Regions from separate parts of the Peribacillus sp. ACCC06369 genome, predicted to be linked through region 2. Evidence: predicted binding sites of a transcription regulator. Region 2 holds the regulator's gene; each other region holds the start of a gene.
What was found. The regulator CtsR, encoded in region 2, represses protease genes until heat stress. The targets are predictions, from matches to a motif close to ATGGTCAATAAAGGTCAAACA.
Positions count from the first base shown of each region.

Region 1: a site for CtsR is predicted at 1,657-1,677, ahead of QUF78_RS14260 (ATP-dependent Clp protease ATP-binding subunit). Genes of this name have one in related genera too.
Region 3: a site for CtsR is predicted at 1,891-1,911, ahead of clpB (ATP-dependent chaperone ClpB). Genes of this name have one in related genera too.
Region 4: a site for CtsR is predicted at 2,181-2,201, ahead of clpP (ATP-dependent Clp endopeptidase proteolytic subunit ClpP). Genes of this name have one in related genera too.

Region 1 covers NZ_JAUCEN010000002.1:2,764,246-2,767,740, reverse strand. Annotated here, with positions in the region: gene QUF78_RS14270 (metal-dependent hydrolase) at 1-337, shown strand, start outside; gene QUF78_RS14265 (C40 family peptidase) at 876-1,319, shown strand; gene QUF78_RS14260 (ATP-dependent Clp protease ATP-binding subunit) at 1,716-3,495, shown strand, end outside.
Region 2 covers NZ_JAUCEN010000002.1:100,238-103,732, reverse strand. Annotated here, with positions in the region: gene mcsB (protein-arginine kinase McsB) at 1-604, opposite strand, end outside; gene mcsA (protein-arginine kinase activator protein McsA) at 601-1,152, opposite strand; gene QUF78_RS01280 (CtsR family transcriptional regulator) at 1,174-1,635, opposite strand; rRNA gene rrf (5S ribosomal RNA) at 2,012-2,127, opposite strand; rRNA gene QUF78_RS01270 (23S ribosomal RNA) at 2,192-3,495, opposite strand, start outside.
Region 3 covers NZ_JAUCEN010000002.1:1,264,977-1,268,471, reverse strand. Annotated here, with positions in the region: gene clpB (ATP-dependent chaperone ClpB) at 1-1,846, opposite strand, end outside; gene QUF78_RS07025 (FAD-dependent monooxygenase) at 2,075-3,274, opposite strand; gene QUF78_RS07020 (cupin domain-containing protein) at 3,401-3,495, opposite strand, start outside.
Region 4 covers NZ_JAUCEN010000002.1:5,088,211-5,091,705, reverse strand. Annotated here, with positions in the region: gene QUF78_RS25920 (gluconeogenesis factor YvcK family protein) at 1-100, shown strand, start outside; gene whiA (DNA-binding protein WhiA) at 168-1,121, shown strand; gene QUF78_RS25910 (HPr family phosphocarrier protein) at 1,142-1,399, shown strand; gene clpP (ATP-dependent Clp endopeptidase proteolytic subunit ClpP) at 1,510-2,118, opposite strand; tRNA gene QUF78_RS25900 (tRNA-Arg) at 2,408-2,479, shown strand; gene rpoN (RNA polymerase factor sigma-54) at 2,809-3,495, shown strand, end outside.

The DNA.
Region 1 (3,495 bases), 2.7 Mb from region 2:
TATTTCATCTTTCATTACACAAAGGCATATGCTGACCCTGACTGGGTTAGTTGTATTAGGCGGGGGATTATCTTGGCAGGAAAACTGGTTATGGCTGTTGGGCGTCTATATTATCCTAGCATCCTTTACACCGCATAGAAGTTACACCCATTCGATTGCCGGAATCGTCTTCTTTGGCATCATTGCCTTTCAATTCGAAGAATTCATGGGGATTGATGGGATTTTAACTACTTGTGTTTTAGGATACATAAGTCATTTAATTGCAGATATGAAGTTTTTACCTTTTAATAAACGTGGGGTAAAGTTATTTCTTCCATTTTTCTCAAAAGAATTTTGACAGTGGCTTTCTTACCGCTGTTCAGACTATAGACAAATTGGTGAAGAACCAGTTTACTTTCAATGTTTTCTTTTAAAAAAAGTTTCAGTTGATTTCAGAAATCCGCTCCCTTTCCGCCGACTGTCTGCCGAGCCTCCTCGCCGCAAACGCCTGTGGGTCTCGGCTAGCCAGTTATTCGGCAGGAGTTTCGCAAATTTCTTCAATCTAGAGAGGGTTCCATACGTATAATCAAGTAAAAAAACATGAAGGATAATAAAATTTCATTTAAATCATGGTTCGGGGTGAGAGCATTCCGAAACTCCTTTTGTCGTTAAACTGGACAGTGGTTTTCTTACTACTGTTTTTTCTATGAGGAAAAGTAAAAGTGCTTTGACAATAAGGTGAATGTTGGATGTCTGTTTCGACTTTTTTTTATCTTTTATATGGTCATTCTTCCTATATCTACTAAATGTAACATAATTGTAAAGATCCTGTGATGCGGATGATATGCCTTTTCTAGTATATTAGGTTTAGCAAATCACATCAGGGGGTAAATAATTTGTTTAAGAAAATTGTCGTCGGATTGTCATTGGCTATTATGCTTGGAACAGTATCTTTTACAGGGGACCAAGTTGAAGCTGCTTCATATCATACTAAAGCGATTAAAGTGGCAAAAAGTGAATTAGGTACAAAATATAAAACGGGTGGCATTTCTACTTCTGGTTTTGATTGCTCCGGCTTAGTGAAATATTCATATCAAAAGGCTGGTAAGAATTTACCTAGGACGGCTGCCGATATATATAAAAAAGGAAAGAAAGTTAAGACTTTACAAAAAGGTGACTTAATGTTTTTTGCTCCAAACAAAGCGAAAAAACCTACACACATGGCTATTTACATAGGGAACAATGAATTCATACACTCTTCATCATCTAAAGGAGTGTCATACGCCAAAACAAATAATAGTTATTGGAAGCCAAAGTATATTGGTGCCAAACGTATATAATAGAAGAAAATCAACTTAATATAAAATACTAAGAGACTTAATGAAGTCTCTTTTTTTGTTTTAAAAAATAAGAATTGATGAGACAGATGATTGTTTAACGTAAGTTTTTTCTTGCAAAAAGAGTAAGTGAGTGGTGGTTTATTGGTTATGTGCGTGCTGAAATGGGTAATCAATAATAATTGAAAATGCTAGATGCATAGAATCTTTTTATTTGACTATAAATGGATAGTTTAATATGATTAGCAAACTAATTGGAGGGAATTTATAATTTGTTTCCAAAAAAATTCACAGACAAAATTATTGAAAGTCAAAGAAGGTCAATGTATAATAAAGTCAGAAAGTCAAAGAAGGTCAAAGATTTAATTGAGTTTAATATTTTTAAAGGAGGAGTACTACATGTTTTGTGAAAAATGCCATGTAAACCAAGCTAATATTCAAGTTCATCTAAATATGAATGGTCAGGAGCATGATGTGAAACTGTGCTCCACTTGTTATAAAGAAGAGCGAAATAAACTGGGTGCAGCAATGGGGGGAATGGATTCAGGGAAATTCCCGTATAACGGATCCCTAAACTCATTCAATCCATTTAATTATAATGAAGTTCCTAAACCGGATTCCGTCGAACAAGACGAGGGTGAAGGTTTGCTTGAAGAGTATGGCCGTAATCTGACTGATGTAGCTAAAGCAGGACTTATTGATCCGGTAATCGGAAGAGATGAAGAAATCAAACGTGTCATCGAAGTCCTTAATAGACGCAATAAAAATAATCCAGTTTTAATTGGTGAACCTGGAGTCGGTAAAACAGCCATAGCTGAAGGTCTGGCTTTAGCCATTGCTGAGGGTTCAGTGCCTGGTAAATTACGTAATAAGCTGGTATATATGCTTGATGTCGCGTCCCTTGTTTCGAATACTGGAATTAGAGGTCAATTCGAAGAACGAATGAAGCAATTGATCAGTGAATTACAGGAAAGAAAAAATGTCATTTTATTCATCGATGAAATTCATCAACTGGTTGGGGCGGGTTCAGCCGAAGGATCAATGGATGCAGGAAATATCTTGAAACCAGCACTTGCACGCGGTGAACTTCAGCTTGTCGGAGCCACCACTTTATCCGAATATAGGAAAATTGAAAAAGATGGTGCTCTTGAAAGACGCTTCCAGCCTGTACAGGTTAATGAGCCGACAACAGCTGAGGCATTGGTCATCTTACAAGGTTTAAAAGATAGTTATGAATCCTATCATGGAGTCTCATATAGTGAAGAAGCGCTAAAAGCAGCTGTTGAACTCTCGAACCGTTACATTCAAGATCGTTTCTTGCCGGACAAGGCAATAGACTTGATGGATGAAGCGGGTTCCAAATTGAACTTGACCATAGAAGACGGCCAGGCAGAAAATATGAAAGAGCGCTTGGCGCAAATCTATAAAGAAAAAGAAATGGCCTTAAAAGAAGAAGCCTACGAAAAGGCTGCCGTCCTCCGTGATGAAGAAGAAAGACTGGAAAAATCTTTACAGGCTGGAGAAAATGCAATTAAGCCAACCGTTTCCGTTGAGGACATTCAAAAAATCATCGAACAAAAGACTGGTATACCTGTAGGCAAGCTGCAAGAAGATGAGCAGGAAAGAATGGTTCATCTTCAAGACGAACTTATGAAAAAAGTCATCGGGCAGGAAGAGGCTGTCAAAAAGGTTTCTAAAGCCGTCCGAAGGAGCCGTGCCGGATTAAAATCCAAAAACCGTCCAACCGGTTCTTTCCTTTTCGTAGGTCCAACAGGTGTCGGTAAAACCGAATTGGCGAAAACTCTTGCTGAGGAATTGTTCGGGGACAAGGAAGCGATGATTCGTCTTGACATGAGTGAGTTCATGGAGAAACATAGTGTTTCTAAATTAATCGGTTCTCCCCCTGGATACGTAGGCCATGAGGAAGCGGGGCAATTGACTGAAAAAGTTCGCCGCAAACCTTACAGTATTATCTTATTGGATGAAATAGAAAAAGCTCATCCAGATGTAATGCATATGTTCCTGCAAATCATGGAAGATGGCCGGTTAACGGACAGTCAAGGCCGGACCGTAGCTTTTAAAGATACCGTGATCATCATGACGAGTAACGCTGGAGTCGGAGAAAAACAAAAAGTAATGGGATTCGGTACAAGTACTGCTGTAGAAGAGGCTTCCATCC
Region 2 (3,495 bases):
GGTTGATAGCCGGTATGATATTATTCATTTGCTGAGTAAGGACCAGGCCTGGCAGATGCATCATGACTGAAGCCCTTAATCCTGTTCCCACATTAGTTGGACAACTAGTTAGGTATCCTCTTTCTTCATCATATGCATAGTCTATGGATTCTTCAATCCAATCGTCAAGAACATTTGCAATCTTTAAGGTTTCCTTTAGCTGCAACCCCGACATTAAACACTGAATACGAAGATGGTCCTCTTCGTTTATCATGATACTGATTTCTTCATTTTCCGAAAGGAGACATGCGCTTTTCGCTGATTCCTCAACTAAATGAGGGCTGATTAAATGTTTTTCAACGAGAACGCGCTTTTCCAGTGGCTGTAATTGGTCAATCTCTAGAAGTTCCAGTTTCCCAATCTCTGGAGTAACTTCCTCTTCAATTCTTTTTTTGACCAATTCAATTATTTTTTTAGCTTCTTCGTTAGAAAAGGAGGTTGGGAAGGTAAAGTCTTTGAAATTCCTGGCCAATCGAATCCTGGAACTCAATACAATATCGATCTCCGGCCCTTCGGCACTCATCCAGGAACTCAAGGCGTTTTCTACAAACTTTTCCAAGCTCATAATTCCTCGCCTCCCTCTTGTGCATCATACCTTTTTTCAAGGGAACGAACCTTATCTCTTACCTCTGCCGCTTTCTCAAACTCCTCTTGAATAATGTGGGTCTTTAAAACTTCTTTCAAATCCAAAATTTGCTTTCGAAGATATATGGTGCCACCAATCCTTTTTGGAATTTTCCCTATATGTGCTGTATTGCCGCTATGAACCCTTTTTAAAATAGGGTTTAACTGTTCATTGAATGTTTTATAACATTCGGCACAGCCAAACTTACCAATATGGACAAATTCTTTATAGGAACGATGACAATTCGGGCAACGCCTCTCTTCCGATTTGGGAAATGCATTTGCCTTTGTCTGTTGAATATTCGACTCCATATTCAACAATCCTGCTAATAAATTATTTATTGAAAAACCAGGTCCCCCTGCATCCATGAACATCTCACCTTTTTCCTGAGCACATTTCTCACAAATCATGACTTCAGTCTTTTTTCCATTGATGATTTTGGTGAAGTGTAGGGTAGCAGACCTTTGATGACATTCTTGGCAAATCAACGTTCATCACCTCTGCCAGTTTCATTTATATTTTAAAGTCGTAAGCATCGCAGTTAAAATTCTTGCCCTAAGCTCATCGCGGTCAGGTAGGTCGATATAAATCACCGATCTATCTATGACACTCATCATAATCTTTGCTTCTCTTTCATTAATGACTTCCTCATTCATCAGCCGGGAAATTACTCCTTCAGCCATCGATTGAGTTACCCTAGAGCCAATAAGCGATAATAATTGGTTAATAAGTTGCACGGAATCCTGTGATTCCACTTTCATGATGCGTATATAACCGCCGCCTCCACGCTTACTCTCTACAACATAACCTCTCTCGATTGTAAACCGGGTATTGATTACGTAATTGATTTGAGAAGGAACACACTGAAATTTATCTGCTATTTCACTTCTTTTAATCTCTAAGATATCTTTTTGACTTATTTCCAGCACTTGCTTCAAATAAGTTTCGATAACATCAGATATGTTTCTCACTCAGCCTCCTCCATTCTGACTTTGACTATATTTGACTATTATTATACAAGGAAAAATGCATTTTGCAACTTAAACGCACTTTCTTTCTGTATTATCCATTTTCTCCAAATTATATGTAGTTACATACCCCATTGAACATTAAAGTTGAAATATCTTACATAAATACCCTGAAAAGATAAATGCAAAACCTGCAATTTTTTCTTCTCCTCAAAGCTCCTTCACCTAAATTCAACCTTTTTCTCCAGCTCGTCCGTTCCCTCTAATGGTATTTTAACCAACAAATAGATCCAGCCCTATGCTGACCCTGGAGATAAAAAACCTATTCGTTAATTAGAATATCAAAAAAGACCAGCCAGAATGGCTGATCTTAGATATGGCTTGGCGGCGTCCTACTCTCACAGGGGGAAACCCCCAACTACCATCGGCGCTGAAGAGCTTAACTGCCGTGTTCGGAATGGGAACGGGTGTGACCTCTTCGCTATCGCCACCAAACAATAAAGGAACGTTGTTCCTTCAAAACTAGATAATAAGAAGGTATTTCATTTTTTAAAAAGCGTTGGTTAAGTCCTCGATCTATTAGTATCAGTCAGCTCCACATGTCGCCACGCTTCCACCTCTGACCTATCAACCTGATCATCTTTCAGGGATCTTACTAGCTTGCGCCATGGGAAATCTCATCTTGAGGGGGGCTTCATGCTTAGATGCTTTCAGCACTTATCCCGTCCGCACGTAGCTACCCAGCTATGCCTTTGGCAAGACAACTGGTACACCAGCGGTGCGTCCATCCCGGTCCTCTCGTACTAAGGACAGCTCCTCTCAAATTTCCTGCGCCCGCGACGGATAGGGACCGAACTGTCTCACGACGTTCTGAACCCAGCTCGCGTACCGCTTTAATGGGCGAACAGCCCAACCCTTGGGACCGACTACAGCCCCAGGATGCGATGAGCCGACATCGAGGTGCCAAACCTCCCCGTCGATGTGGACTCTTGGGGGAGATAAGCCTGTTATCCCCGGGGTAGCTTTTATCCGTTGAGCGATGGCCCTTCCATGCGGAACCACCGGATCACTAAGCCCGACTTTCGTCCCTGCTCGACTTGTAGGTCTCGCAGTCAAGCTCCCTTGTGCCTTTACACTCTACGAATGATTTCCAACCATTCTGAGGGAACCTTTGGGCGCCTCCGTTACTCTTTAGGAGGCGACCGCCCCAGTCAAACTGCCCACCTGACACTGTCTCCCACCCCGATAAGGGGCGCGGGTTAGAATTTCAATACAGCCAGGGTAGTATCCCACCAACGCCTCCACCGAAGCTAGCGCTCCGGCTTCTCAGGCTCCTACCTATCCTGTACAAGCTGTACCAAAATTCAATATCAGGCTGCAGTAAAGCTCCACGGGGTCTTTCCGTCCTGTCGCGGGTAACCTGCATCTTCACAGGTACTATAATTTCACCGAGTCTCTCGTTGAGACAGTGCCCAGATCGTTACACCTTTCGTGCGGGTCGGAACTTACCCGACAAGGAATTTCGCTACCTTAGGACCGTTATAGTTACGGCCGCCGTTTACTGGGGCTTCGGTTCAAAGCTTCGCTTGCGCTAACCTCTCCCCTTAACCTTCCAGCACCGGGCAGGTGTCAGCCCCTATACTTCGCCTTGCGGCTTCGCAGAGACCTGTGTTTTTGCTAAACAGTCGCCTGGGCCTATTCACTGCGGCTTTTCCGGGCTATTCACCCTAAAAAGCACCCCTTCTCCCGAAGTTACGGGGTCATTTTGCCGAGTTCCTTAACGAGAGTTCTCTCGCACACCTTAGGATTCTCTCCTCGCCTACCTGTGTCGGTTTGCGGTACGGGCACCTTACATCTCACTAG
Region 3 (3,495 bases), 1.2 Mb from region 2:
TTTTACCTACTCCAGTCGGCCCCAGGAAAATGAATGAACCAATCGGTCTGTTGGGGTCCTTAATTCCAGCCCTTGCCCGTAAAACAGCATCGGATACTAGTTCCACCGCTTCTCCCTGACCTATTACGCGTTCATGCAGGATATCAGAAAGGCGAAGCAGCTTCTCCCTTTCACTTTCCACCAGCTTGCTTACGGGAATCCCCGTCCACCTTGCAACAATCGAGGCAATTTCCTCCTCAGTCACTTCTTGGCGAAGCAACCGTGATTCCTGTTTTTCCTTTTCCAATTCATCTTCCATTGCTTCCAATTCTTTTTGAAGCTGTGGAATCCTTCCGTGCCGAAGTTCTGCTGCCCTGTTAAGGTCATAGTCATTCTCTGCCTGTTCCAGCTCATGGCGCAGTTTCTCAAGCTCTTCACGTTGATCCTGCACCTTTTGAAGAGCTGATTTCTCCATTTGCCATTTGGACTTCATGCTATTCGCTTGATCCTGAAGTTCTGATAGTTCTTTTTGAAGCACTTCCAGCCTTGCTTTGCTTTGAGGGTCCTCCTCATTCTTCAAGGCCGCTTCTTCAATTTCAAGTTGCATGACTTTTCTCGTGATTTCATCCAACTCGGAGGGCATTGAATCGATTTCCATTCGGATCATCGCACAAGCTTCATCCACAAGATCTATCGCTTTATCCGGTAGGAATCGCTCCGTTATATATCGGTTCGAAAGGACAGAGGCTGCAACGATCGCCCGATCATGTATCCTGACGCCATGGTGAATTTCAAACCGTTCCTTTAATCCACGCAAAATTGAAATCGTATCTTCCACATCCGGTTCAGGAACCAGAACCTGTTGGAAACGGCGTTCAAGAGCCGGATCCTTTTCAATATATTGTCGATATTCATCCAGGGTTGTTGCACCGATACAGTGCAGCTCCCCTCGTGCAAGCATCGGCTTTAACATATTCCCGGCATCAAGCGCGCCATCCGTTCTTCCGGCCCCGACAATTGTATGCAATTCATCAATGAATAAAAGGATTTTGCCGTCACTTTTCTTGATTTCATTCAACACCGCTTTTAGCCTTTCCTCAAATTCACCGCGGAATTTTGCCCCTGCGACAAGCGCACTCATATCAAGTGAAAAAACGGTCTTGTCCTTTAATCCTTCCGGCACATCCTTTCTCACGATCCTTTGTGCCAACCCTTCGACAATGGCTGTTTTACCAACTCCAGGTTCTCCAATTAATACAGGATTATTTTTCGTTTTACGTGATAGTATCCGAATGACGTTACGGATTTCCGTATCTCGACCGATTACGGGATCGACCTTCCCTGATTTAACCTCAGCAACGAGATCTCTGCCGTATTTTTTAAGTACCTCATATGTGCTTTCAGGATTTTGATTAGTCACTCGTTGATTCCCCCTTATATCGTTTATAACCTGTTTTGCTTTATCATAATCAATCCCATATGATGAAAAAAGCCTGTTTACATTCGTTTTATTGACCTGCAACGACGCAAGAAGTATATGTTCGACAGATAAATATTCATCTTCCCACATCTGCATTTCTTTTTCGGCAGCGGTCAAAATTCCCTGTAAGGAGGATGACATGTAAACCTGGGAAACACTTCCGCTCACTTCCGGTAATCGATCCAGTTCCCTATTAAGCTCTATATCAAATTGATTCATCGGTTTATCAGATTCCGATAAAATCCTGATTAATAAACTTTCATCCTGTTCCATTAAAATCTTTAATAAATGAAGCTCCGTCAGCTCGGGATTCCCTCTATCTTTAGCTAGCTCCTGGCCGCCAATGATTGCCTGTTGGGTTCTCTCCGTCATTTTATTAATATCCATCTTAAAACCTCCCATTCATCTATTTCATGAACGAAACCCCTCTTGATTTGACCAAGTTTGACCTTTATATTTTCATTATACTTCTAATTCTCCCCATGTAAAGGAATGTTATAAAAATGCAATTATGGAGGATGAACGGCAAAAGCCTTTCTTCATAAAGAAGAAAGGCAAAACCCATCTGTAAATTCATTACATCCCATCATAAGATTTTTATGAAACGAATCAGCTTTATGCTTTCACGGCCATTTTATTATAACCATGAAATTCATCGACGAATTTGAAATCCTTATCCGTGCGACCTGCAAGGATTGTATCTCTGAGCAGAATTCCGGCATCGGTTTCATTGTGGATGATTTCCCCCCACATTCTAGCGCTGGTTTGAACATTCGCCGTACGCGGAATCCGTTCCTCTTGGTAGTCCAAAAATGCCTGTTCAATGTCATTCCCATGCTTATGAAGCATATCCGCCATATAAGCTGCATCTTCTAAAGCCTGGCAAGCCCCTTGTGCCAAGTATTGAAGCATCGGATGTGCAGCATCGCCCGTTAGCGTAATCTTCCCTTTTGTCCAATTATCAATTGGTAAACGGTCATACATTGGCCAGCGGCGTTGCCGTTGAATGAATGAAATTGCATTCTGAACAAGCTCACAAGTTCCGGCGAATACATGATCCATTTCTTCGGGGGTACCCCATTGATCTGTTTTTTCGTTTTCTTCCGTGTATTGAGAACTTTTGAAGACCACCACTTGGTTGTATAGTTCTCCCCTTCTAACCGGGTATTGAACAAGATGAAGGTTTGGTCCAATCCACATATATACATCATCTAAATCTCCATGACTCGTAACCTCTTCCATCGGAATCGCTCCTCTGTATGCAACATATTGTGAGCAGACCGGTTGATCTTCAACAAACAGTTTCCGTGCATTAGACCATAATCCATCGGCTCCAATGACAGCCGTTCCTGAATGTTGGGACCCGTTGGCAGAAGTAACCGTCACTTCACCCTCATTTTCTACTGTTTCAATAATGGTTTGGTTCGTTACCAGTTCAATATACGGGTTCATATCACAGGCCTCAGCCAGTACTTTATGCAAATCGGAACGATGCAAAACAATATAAGGCGCTCCATATCTTTCTTTATAAACATCACCTAAATCCAAAGCGGAAAGCTCTTTTCCAGAAAAAGCATCCATCAGTACCAATCTTTTTGGAAAGACTGCTATTTCATTGATTTTTTCCATGACGCCTAAACGCTTTAATACGTTGGTTGCATTTGCGGCAAGCTGAATTCCTGCACCAATTTCACCAAATTCGGGAGCTTGTTCAAGGACCTTTACATACTGTTTAGTTTCTGCGATTCCTAAAGCAGTTGCCAATCCGCCAATTCCCCCACCGATAACGATGAATGGTTTTTTTTCTGTGTTCATCATCAATTCCCCCTATATAAGTAGCTTTTAGCCAATGTTGTGGACCAATACCATAGTAAGCGTTTTCATTAAACTGGCATTCTATATATTCATTAGGATCATTCTGAAAGTTTCAACCGATTATTTTCAAACCAAAACAGGCTTGAATTCACTTTCAACCTTTTGGTAACCATTGTTTGTGTCTAATGCCTGTTGCTGTTCCAAATCGAATCTCTCCATTA
Region 4 (3,495 bases), 5.0 Mb from region 2:
CAGCTATGAAGGGAATGTAATACGCCATGACACGAAAAAAGTGGCGGATTTGCTTTATAATATGCTTGTAAATGAAACAAAAAGCCACATAGTTCCGTAGATATAAGCGGGGACGGTTTTTTGATTGATAAAAATAGATTACCTGCGTTCGATTGGGGGTGAAATGGATGTCTTTTGCTTCAGAAACTAAAAAAGAGCTTACTACATTAGAGGGAAAGGATTGCTGCGGAAAAGCGGAATTGTGTGCGCTTATCCGGATGAACGGATCCCTTTCATTTTCTAATCGGAAGCTTGTTGTGGATATTCAAACTGAAAATGCTGCGATTGCCAGAAGGATATATACGCTGCTGAAAAAAAGTTATGAGGTCCAGGTCGAGCTTTTGGTCCGTAAAAAGATGAAGCTTAAAAAGAATAATGTTTATATTGTCAGGATGTCATCAGGAGGGCAGCGGATTTTAACCGATTTGGAAATTTTAGGCGATGGCTTTGAAATTCTCCATGCCATATCCGATACTATTGTTGGGAAGAAATGCTGTAAGCGTTCATACCTAAGAGGTGCATTTCTTGCGGGGGGTTCGGTAAACAATCCGGAAACGTCTTCCTATCACCTTGAGATTTTCTCACTTTATAAAGAGCACAATGATGCCCTTTGTGAGCTAATGAATAAGTTTGGCTTGAAGGCCAAGACACTTGAACGCAAAAAAGGGTACATCATTTATTTGAAAGAAGCCGAAAAGATTGCCGAGTTTTTAAGTATAGTTGGTGCCCACTCAGCTTTATTAAGGTTCGAGGATGTACGGATTGTCCGTGATATGCGTAATTCAGTGAATCGACTTGTGAATTGTGAAACAGCCAATTTGAACAAAACGATTGGTGCCTCATTGCGCCAGGTTGAAAATATCCATTACATTGAGGATACGGTGGGACTAAGCATTTTACCGGATAAGCTTCGGGAAATTGCGGAGCTTAGGATAGCATTTCAGGATATAACCTTAAAGGAACTTGGAGAAATGGTATCCGGAGGAAACATCAGTAAGTCCGGAATTAATCACAGATTGCGAAAGATTGATGAAATAGCTGACAGGCTCCGTGGGGGAGAGGCTATTTCTGCGAAAAAATAAAGCTAACAGGGGAGATCAAGATGGTGGAAAAACAAGTTGAGGTAAAATTGAAAACGGGTTTACAAGCCCGGCCGGCGGCTCTTTTTGTACAAGAAGCTAACCGCTTTCATTCAGATGTTTTTCTTGAAAAAGAAGGAAAGAAAGTGAATGCAAAAAGTATAATGGGATTAATGAGCCTTGCCATCAGTTCTGGCGTGTCCGTGAAGTTAATCGTCGAAGGACGCGATGAAAAAGAAGCATTAGAGGCATTGGAAGAGTTCGTTCAGCAAGAGGGTTAAAAGAAGAGGATGCCTAAAAGTGCATCCTTTTCTTTTGTATTCTTCAGATTAAGAAAAAAGCTCCGAAAGTCGCTTAAGACGACTTCCGGAGCCTTTTTGTATAATAATTATTATTTAGAGTCTTTTTTATCATCAAGAGCGCTGCGTGTGATTACTTTGTCAATCAATCCATATTCAAGAGCCCTTTCGGAAGTCATGAAGTTATCACGCTCCGTATCTCTTTGAAGGACTTCAATAGGTTGACCAGTACGTTCTGCTAATATTTGGTTCAGTTTATCTTTCAAGTGAAGGATACGGCGGGCTGCAATTTCAATTTCAGTAGCTTGACCTTGAGCTCCTCCAAGTGGTTGGTGAATCATGACTTCACTGTTTGGCAACGCATAACGTTTGCCTTTTTCACCAGCTGCCAATAGGAATGCACCCATGGAAGCAGCCATACCGATGCATACAGTGGATACATTAGGTTTGATATATTGCATAGTATCGTAAATGGCCATACCGGAAGTGATGCTTCCACCGGGGCTGTTGATATATAGAGTGATATCTTTTTCAGGATTTTCTGCTTCTAAAAATAGTAATTGAGCTACAATTGAGTTGGAAACATTATCGTCAATTGCACTTCCTAGCATAATGATCCGGTCTTTTAATAAACGGGAGTAAATATCGTAGGCACGCTCCCCACGACTTGTTTGTTCGATAACTGTAGGAATTAAATTCATGTTCATTTCCTCCTTCGATTAAGAGAATCATTTAAATTCTTTATGTATGTATGATACACTTTTTGGTCAATTTAGGTCAAACAAAACAAACCCTATAATGGATAATTTGTTCGACAATTTTCTGGCCAAGGCTCCTTCCTGATAGATTGCTTTATATATTATGCCGCACAGGGATGAATTTCCACATTACCCATAATACCCAAAAGGCGAAGTTTTAAACCTGATAACCCTTGCAAAGGATGGGATTCTATCATATAATGAAGTCTGTCGAAAAAATATTTTCTATTACGCCCTCGTAGTGCAACGGATAGAACGCAAGCCTCCGAAGCTTGAAATGCAGGTTCGATTCCTGCCGAGGGCATTACCAATCTTCTGCTTAATAAAGTGGGGGATTTTTTATTGGCCATTTTTAAAAGATCGCATCAATTGGGTTCTTGCGGTTTTTGATGGATTTACTCGATTTCCGTAAAATTCCATCGAATCTTGCTATGTCAGCTTTCTTTGGAAAAAATTCGCCCACACCTTTGAAAAATGGTGATTTTTCAATAAAAGTAGTTGTGAAAATTGCATTTCTAACATATAGTATTTAAAACAAATACACTATTCAGAAAAAAACGTAAGCGTTTTCATGGGTTTTTGTGTAGAATTTTCTCCTGATAATGTAAAATGGAGTGGGGGAGGGATGAATCGATGAGTATGAATATGAAAGCAGGACTTTTTCAACAGCAAACATTAAAGATGGCAATGACCCAGGAGCTAATGCAGGCTATTACATTGCTGCAATACTCCTCACAGGAGCTATCGGCTTTCTTAGAAAATAAAATGGTGGAAAATCCATTACTGTCCCTAGATCAGCCAACATCGGCTTTATTTCAGCCAACCTTTGACCGGAAAAAGGGTAAACGTACTCTTAAAAATACGTATGATGCCAACTATTGGATTGAACAGATCAGTGAGGATACTCTATCGCTTGAACAGCATGTCATGTCCCAGGTGAATCACCAGCAACTTTCCGGTGAGCAGCAGAAGGCAATGCTGCTATTAATTCATAATCTTGATGAAAACGGTTACTTAAGGACTCAGCTGGAGGATATATGTGTTCCAGGAATTTCTTCAGTCGTGTTGGAAGAGAGCCTTTCGATTTTACAGCAACTCGAGCCACATGGAATTGCAGCAAGAAATCTCCAAGAGTGCCTTTTGCTTCAGGTAAAAGCAGAAGGGGTGAATCAGCTGGCAGAATCGATCATAGAAAACCATTTCCTCGATTTTGCTGAAAAGCGTTGGAAAGACTTAAGTAAGAAAATCGGTGTTACAATGAAGGAGATTCAAGAAGTATTTGATTATGTCCAGACGTTGAACCCGCGTCCAGCTTCACTA